DNA from 2 places in the Terrisporobacter glycolicus ATCC 14880 genome. Region 1 is predicted to be linked to the other one. Evidence: predicted binding sites of a transcription regulator. Region 1 holds the regulator's gene; the other holds the start of a gene.
What was found. The regulator HrcA, encoded in region 1, represses chaperone genes, less so after heat shock. The targets are predictions, from matches to a motif close to TTAGCACTCNNNNNNNNNGAGTGCTAA.
Positions count from the first base shown of each region.

Region 1 (4,227 bases):
TGAAAAAAGAAAATATTTAAGTGCTTTACAAAAAGAAATGAAATTTTATAAAGAAGAAGTAAGAGAAATAGATACAATATTTATTGGAGGAGGAACACCTAGTATATTAAATCAAGGTGAAATTAAGTTTTTGTTTGATAATGTAAAAAATAATTTTAGTATAAAAAATAATGCAGAAATAACCATGGAATGTAATCCTGGTACACTAACTTTAAATAAATTAAAAACAATGAAAGAATGTGGTGTAACTAGATTAAGTATTGGTTTACAAGCAGTGCAAAATAACCACTTAGAATATATAGGAAGAATACATACATATGAAGAATTTGAAGAAAATTACTATCAAGCTAAAGAAGTTGGCTTTGAAAATATAAATATTGATCTTATGTACGCTCTTCCGAATCAAAGCAAAAAGGATTGGATAGAATCCCTAGAAAAAATTGTAAAATTGAATCCTACTCATATTTCTGCATATTCTTTAATTCTAGAAGAAGGTACAGAATTATTTAAAATGTATGAAAGAAAAGAATTTAAGTTGTTAGATGAAGATACAGATATTGAAATGTATGAATATACGATAAATTATTTGAAATCACATGGGTATAATCAATATGAAATATCCAATTATTCAAAAAAAGGATTTGAATGTAAGCACAATATTTTATATTGGAAGTGTCAAAATTACATTGGATTAGGTGCCTCAGCATCGGGTTTTTTAAATGAAACAAGATATAATAATTTGTGTGAGCTAAATAAATATGAAAATACAATAAATGCTGGTAAAAAACCCATAGAGTGGGAAGAAAAATTAAGTATTAAAGATAAAATAGAGGAAAGTATATTTTTAGGTTTAAGAATGAATGAAGGCATAAAATTTAAAGATTTTTATAAAAAATATAATATTCATTTTGAAGAAGTATATGAAAAAGAAATTAATAAGTTGAAAAAAATGAAATTAATTAAAATTAGCGATGAAGGTATGATATTGACTCAAAAAGGTAGAGAAATATCTAACAGTGTTTTTGTTGAATTTATAAAATAAGAAAACAAATTATTTAAAACCTATTGACAATGAAAAATTAACGTGGTATATAATATATATAATCTTTTTAGCACTCAAATTTAGTGAGTGCTAACAGCGAAGGAGGTATTTGAAAATGGAATTGAATGAAAGAAAAATGAATATCCTCAAAGCAATAGTTAAAGATTATATAGAAACAGCTGAAGCTGTAGGGTCTAGAACAATATCAAAAAAATATAACCTTGGTGTTAGTGCAGCAACTATTAGAAATGAAATGGCCGACTTAGAAGAACTAGGATACTTAGTTCAACCTTATACATCTGCAGGAAGAGTTCCAACAGAAAAGGGCTATAAGCTATACGTAAATTCTCTTATGAACACTATAGAACTTAGTGATAGTGATAAAGAGATAATTGAAAGATGTGTAGATGGTAATATGAATCATATTCAAGACCTAATACATGAAACATCAAAAATGTTATCTCAACTTACTAATTATACTACAGTTGCAATGACAAAACATTTGGCTACTTTAAGTGAAATTAAACATATTCAATTGGTCAGAATGCATGAAAGTGAAATTTTATTAATAGTAGTTACAGAAAAAGGCGATATAAAAAAATCCAGCTTAAGTGCTAAAATTGATTTAGATCAAGCTAAGTTGAATTTGATTTCTGATAACTTAACTAGAAAGCTTTCTGGCAAAACTATAACAGAAATAGATGATAGATTAATAGCATATATAAAATATGAAATTGGAGAATATTCATCTATAATAGACCAATTAGTTAATCTGTTAAATACAAATCCTACTGAAGAAGAGCTTTCAATGACTTTAAATGGAGCCACTAATATTTTTAATTATCCAGAATTTAATGATGTATTAAAGGCTAGGTCCTTTTTAGATATGTTAGGGACAAAAGAAACAATTGCAAAAATTGTTAAGTCAAAGGGTATATTAAAAGATAATGCTACAATTATTATTGGTAGTGATAATGATTGTGAACAAGCTCAAGAATGTAGCGTTGTAACAGCCACCTATAAAGTAGATAATGATTTGATTGGGCGTATAAGTTTTATAGGACCAACAAGAATGGATTATTCTAGAATATATTCTATAATAAATTATATGAATATATTATTAAATAATAAATCAAATAAATTTTAAGCTGAGGGGTGTAAATCTTGGAAAATAACATGAATCAGGATGAAAAAATACAAGAAAATTGCACTTCTAATGAAGAGGAAGTAGCGCAAACATCTGAAGAAAATGTAGAAGCAGAAACTACGTGTGAAGAGAATGTAACAGATATAAACTCTAAGTTAGAAGAAAAAAAAATAAATGACAAAATAGAAGAACTTGAAAAACAAGTAGAAGAAAAAGAAGACAAATATAAAAGACTTCAAGCTGAATATTCTAATTATATGAGAAGAACTCAAGAAGAAAAGCAAACTATAGGTATATTTGCCAATGAAAAAATAATTACAGAATTAATACCTGTTATTGATAGCATGGAAAGAGCTATGGATGCTTGTGCAGATAAAGAAGATGACATGTACAAAGGTATTGAACTTGTACATAAACAGTTAATAGACTGTTTACAAAAATTTGAGGTTGAAGAAATTAATGCATTAAATGAAGATTTTGACCCAAATTTACATTTAGCTGTAATGCAAGAAAGTGTAGAAGGAGTAGAACCAAACAAAGTTGTGATGGTACTACAAAAAGGTTATAAGTTAAATACAAAAATAATAAGACCTACAATGGTTAAAGTTTCTTGTTAATTAAAATAACAAATTATTAAAATTTAAATAGATGAAGAATTAAGGAGGAAATGAATTATGTCAAAAGTAATAGGAATAGATTTAGGAACAACAAACTCATGTGTTGCTGTTTTAGAAAATGGAGAACCACAAATAATAGCAAATAGCGAAGGTATGAGAACTACTCCATCTGTAGTTGCTTTTACAAAAGATGGAGAAAGAATAGTAGGAGAACCTGCAAAAAGACAAGCAGTGACAAATGCTGATAATACAGTAATATCTATAAAAACTCATATGGGTACAGATTACAAGGTTAATATAGAAGGAAAATCATATACACCACAAGAAATATCAGCTATAACACTTCAAAAATTAAAAGCTGATGCTGAAAGTTACTTAGGTCAACCAGTTAAAGAAGCTGTTATAACAGTTCCAGCTTACTTTACAGATGCTCAAAGACAAGCAACTAAAGATGCAGGTAGAATAGCAGGATTAGAAGTTAAGAGAATAATAAACGAACCAACTGCAGCAGCTCTTGCATACGGTATGGATAAATTAGATCAAGATAAGAAAATATTAGTATTCGATTTAGGTGGAGGTACTTTCGACGTATCTATACTTGAAATAGGTGATGGTACTTTCGAAGTTTTAGCTACTGCTGGTAACAACAGATTAGGTGGAGATGACTTTGATAAAGTTATAATAGATTACTTAGCTGAGGAATTTAAAAAAGCTGAAGGTGTTGACTTAAGACAAGACAATATGGCTCTTCAAAGATTAAAAGAAGCTGCTGAAAAAGCTAAAAAAGAATTATCTTCAACAATGACAACAAACATAAACTTACCATTCATAACAGCTACTGCAAGTGGACCAAAGCATATGAATATAGATTTATCAAGAGCTAAATTTGATGAATTAACTCATGATTTAGTAGAAAGAACTATGGAACCAACTAAGAGAGCTTTATCTGATGCTGGACTTTCTGTATCAGAAATAGACGATGTATTATTAGTAGGTGGATCTACAAGAATACCAGCTGTTCAAGATGCTGTTAAGAAATTCATAGGAAAAGAACCTCACAAAGGTATAAACCCAGATGAATGTGTTGCTGCTGGTGCTGCTATACAAGCTGGTGTATTAACTGGTGAAGTTAATGACTTATTATTATTAGACGTAACTCCATTATCTCTAGGAATAGAAACTATGGGTAACGTAATGACTAAGATAATAGAAAGAAATACTACTATACCAACTAAAAAATCACAAGTATTCTCAACTGCTTCAGATAACCAAACTGCTGTTGATATACATGTTCTTCAAGGTGAAAGAAGTATGTCTTTCGACAATACTACTTTAGGTAGATTCCAATTATCTGAAATACCACCAGCACCAAGAGGAATACCTCAAATAGAAGTTACTTTCGATATAGATGCTAACGGTAT
Region 1 covers NZ_CP117523.1:3,261,239-3,265,465, reverse strand. Annotated here, with positions in the region: gene hemW (radical SAM family heme chaperone HemW) at 1-1,042, shown strand, start outside; gene hrcA (heat-inducible transcriptional repressor HrcA) at 1,158-2,189, shown strand; gene grpE (nucleotide exchange factor GrpE) at 2,207-2,806, shown strand; gene dnaK (molecular chaperone DnaK) at 2,864-4,227, shown strand, end outside.

Region 2 (4,227 bases), 580 kb from region 1:
GAAAAGTATTAATAGTATAGATACTAGAACATTTGATTTTTAGGGGGATTTTATGGAACTTATTATAAAGAATATAAGCAAAGAATTTAAAGATAAAATAGCTGTTGATAAATTTAGCGTAACTTTAAATAGTGGAATATATGGTTTACTTGGACCAAATGGTTCAGGAAAAACAACTCTTATGAGAATACTTGCAGACGTTTCTAGTGCGAGTAGTGGAGATATTTTAGTTAATGGAAAAAGTAAAAGTAAGCTAGGAGCTGAGTATAGAGATTTAATAGGGTATGTTCCTCAAAATATAGGGTTTTATAAAAATTTTACAGCAGAAAAATTTTTATATTATGTATCGGCATTAAAAGGTGTAGATAAAAATATTGAAAAAAGTAAAGTCGATGAACTTTTAAAATTTGTTAATTTAGAACAAGATAGAAAAAGAAGAATAGGAAAGTTTTCAGGAGGTATGAAGCAAAGATTAGGAATTGCACAAGCTCTCTTAAATGACCCTAAAATACTTATATTAGATGAACCTACAGCAGGTCTTGATCCAAATGAAAGGATAAGATTTAAAAACTTAATAGCTCAATTATCTAAAGGAAAAATAGTAATACTATCAACACATATAGTTTCTGATATAGAGTTTATAGCAAACGAAGTGCTTGTTATGAAAGATGGGAAACTAGTTGAAAAATCTTCATTAGAGGATATTTTATATACTATTAGAGGTAAGGTTTACACACTAAGTGTTAATGAATGTGATTTAGAAGAAGTTGAAAATGAGTTTAAAATATCTAGTATGATAAGAAATAACAGTGGGATTAACGTAAGAGTAGTTGGAGATAAGAAGCCTAATATAAATAAATTTAAATACATAGAAGAAGAGCCAAATTTAGAAGATGTATTTTTATATTATTTTAATGAAAGTGTCAGTATATAGGGGGGGATTTTGAAATGCTAGATTTGATAAAATTTGAGTTATATAAAATATTTTCTAAAAAGTCAGTACGCATAGTTTTGTTATTAACTATTTTATTGGGAATTTTTAATGTAGTTGCTGAAAGTGTATATGTTAAATATCAAGGGGTAGATCATATAGAGGATGTATATAGTGTTATGAAAGAGTACGAAGGAAAGGCTATTACAGAAGAAAGTGCGATTAAGGCAGAAAAGACGATAAATGATTTAAAAGAAAAGAAAAGTAGGGGAGAAAAACTTACTAAAAAAGAAATTGTTTATATGAATTATCTATACGATACAATGAGACCGCCATATTCCGCATATATAATAAATAACAAACTCTATACAGTAGATGAAATGAAAGATGAAATGAATAAATTAAAAAATGAAAATAAAACAGATACATATGAATATAAAAATCTTAATTTTATATATAAAAAAGTGAAGAATGTAGAAGAATCAAAATTTTATTTTTCTCATGGGTGGTTAAAAACTGCAGATTTTAGATCAATAGCAACATTGATAACAACGCTAATAGCAGTAGGATTAGCAGCAATATTTAGTGATGAATATCAAAGCAATAGTGCACAAATAATGTTAAGTTGTAAATATGGAAAGAATAAGATGGTTTTATCTAAGATGATAACCGGTTTAATATTCACAGCAACAATATTTATTATAATCAATGTTGTACATATGATTGGAGCCTTAATATATGATTTTAGAGGGTGGAATGCACCTTTAGAGTTATTCAAATACTATGCAAATACACCTTTCGACATGAGAGTTATTGATTTTTATATAACAGGATTAGGAATCAGTTTTATAGGCGCAATATTATATTCTTTAGTAACTATGTTAATGTCATTATTAGTAAAAAATAATATGATAGCTCTATTATTAAGTTTAGGTTTGTACTATATTCCAGCATTTTTTGGAAATTTCATCCCAATGGATTCAGTAGGAAGGGTATTTAGGGAAATAAACTTAGCAGAAGCTATTAAAATAGAAGGTATGTTTGTAAATCCTAGTACTTATAATATTCTGGGAACACCCGTATTATATTCAACTTTATTAATAAGTCTATTAGTTGTATTTATGCCAATTGTAATGTCTTTAATAAGATATTTTGGAAAAAGACAAACTATATAACTAACAAGTTATAAGATGATAAAAAATAGAGCAGTAGCAGACAAGTTATTGCTCTTTTTTATAAAAATAAATTATGAGTTATTAATAAAAGTCTATTTATATATAGGCTTATTTTTGAGCACATTTTTTATATGACAATTAATATAATAACCATTGTAAAAAAATTAAAAAAATTAGCACTCGATACTTGACAGTGCTAACAAAATGATTATAATAATAAGTAAGAAAACAAACAAAGAACAAATCATAGTAAATAAAAAATAATATTAAAATTTAAACTTATCTTTTTACTTAAGCAAAGTAATGAGATAAATGTAAGGAGGAATTGATTATGAAATTAGTACCAATGAATAACAATTTAGGATTTAGTTTATTTGATAATATGTTTGATGACATGTTCAAAGATCCATTCTTTACAAATAGTAGCACTACAAAACTTATGAAAACAGATATACAAGAAAAAGATAATAACTATATACTTGACATGGATTTACCAGGATATGATAAATCTGATATAAAAGCTCAACTTAAAGATGGATATTTGACAATAACAGCACAAAAGAATACCTCAAAAGAAGATAAAGATGAAAAAGGAAACTATATAAGAAGAGAAAGATATTGTGGAAAATGTTCAAGAAGTTTTTATGTAGGAGAAAATTTAAAAGAAGAAGATATAAAAGCAAGTTTTAACAATGGAATATTGAAACTTACATTCCCTAAAGAGGTAGGAAAAAAAGAAGAAGAGATAAAATATATTACTATTGATTAGAAATAAAAAATTTTAATTTTTATTAGCACTCAATACTTGACAGTGCTAATAAAAAGATTTTATAATTAAAATGGGAATAAATAGTAAGTATGCTAAAATTAAATTAAAGCCCTTAAAATGCAAGGTTATTTATTCCCCTACCTTGCATTTTGTGATTTGAAAATAATTAAAATTTATAAAGGTATAAGTTTAAGGAGGATAAACATGGAAATAACAAAAGGTAGTATTTCAATTGATACAGAAAATATTTTTCCAATAATTAAGAAATGGTTATACTCAGATAAAGACATTTTTATAAGAGAATTAATAAGTAATGGTTGCGATGCTGTAAGCAAATATAAACGACTTGTTTCCCTTGGTGAAGTTAAAAATTCTCAAGATGAAGAATACAAAATTACAGTATCAGTAAGTAAGAATAATAAAACTATAAAATTCAGCGACAATGGTATAGGAATGACGGCAGAAGAAGTAGACAAATACATAAATCAAGTTGCTTTTTCTGGTGCAGAAGACTTCTTCAATAAGTATAAAGATAGAATGGAAGAAACTGATATTATAGGTCACTTCGGATTAGGATTTTATTCAGCATTTATGGTATCTAAAAAGGTTGAAATAGATACATTATCTTTCCAAGAGGGAGCAGACCCTGTAAGATGGATATCAGAAGGTGGAACTGAATTTGAAATAAGTCCATCAGGAACAAGAGCTACAAGAGGAACTACAATAACATTATTCTTAGCTGAAGATAGTGAAGAATTTTTAAATGAATATGAAGTAAGAAGTATAATAAACAAATACTGCTCTTTCTTACCTGTTGAAATATATGTGGAAGATGAAGATGCAGAAGTTAAAGAAGATGAAGAAAAAGTTGAACCAACACCATTAAATGATACTAATCCATTATGGTTAAAATCACCTAAAGATTGTACAGATGAAGAATATAAAGAATTCTACAGAAAAGTATTTAATGTATTTGATGAACCATTATTCTGGATTCATTTAAATGTGGATTATCCGTTTAACTTAAAAGGAATTCTTTACTTCCCTAAATTAAATAATGAGTTTGAACTAGTAGAAGGTAAGGTAAAACTTTATAACAATCAAGTATTCGTAGCAGATAATATAAAAGAAGTTATACCAGAATTCTTATTATTACTAAAAGGTGTAATAGACTGTCCAGACTTACCACTAAATGTGTCTAGAAGTTTCTTACAAAATGACAGAGATGTAAGCAAAATATCTAAACATATAGTTAAAAAGGTTGCAGATAAGCTTAAATCTTTATGCAAAAATAATAGGGAAGAATATGAAAAATTCTGGGATGATATACAAATATTCATCAAGTTTGGTTG
Region 2 covers NZ_CP117523.1:3,840,947-3,845,173, reverse strand. Annotated here, with positions in the region: gene TEGL_RS18665 (hypothetical protein) at 1-43, shown strand, start outside; gene TEGL_RS18660 (ABC transporter ATP-binding protein) at 53-934, shown strand; gene TEGL_RS18655 (ABC transporter permease subunit) at 949-2,106, shown strand; gene TEGL_RS18650 (Hsp20/alpha crystallin family protein) at 2,438-2,875, shown strand; gene htpG (molecular chaperone HtpG) at 3,080-4,227, shown strand, end outside.
Region 2: TEGL_RS18650 (Hsp20/alpha crystallin family protein) is a predicted target of HrcA. The motif match lies at 2,280-2,306, and genes of this name have one in related genera.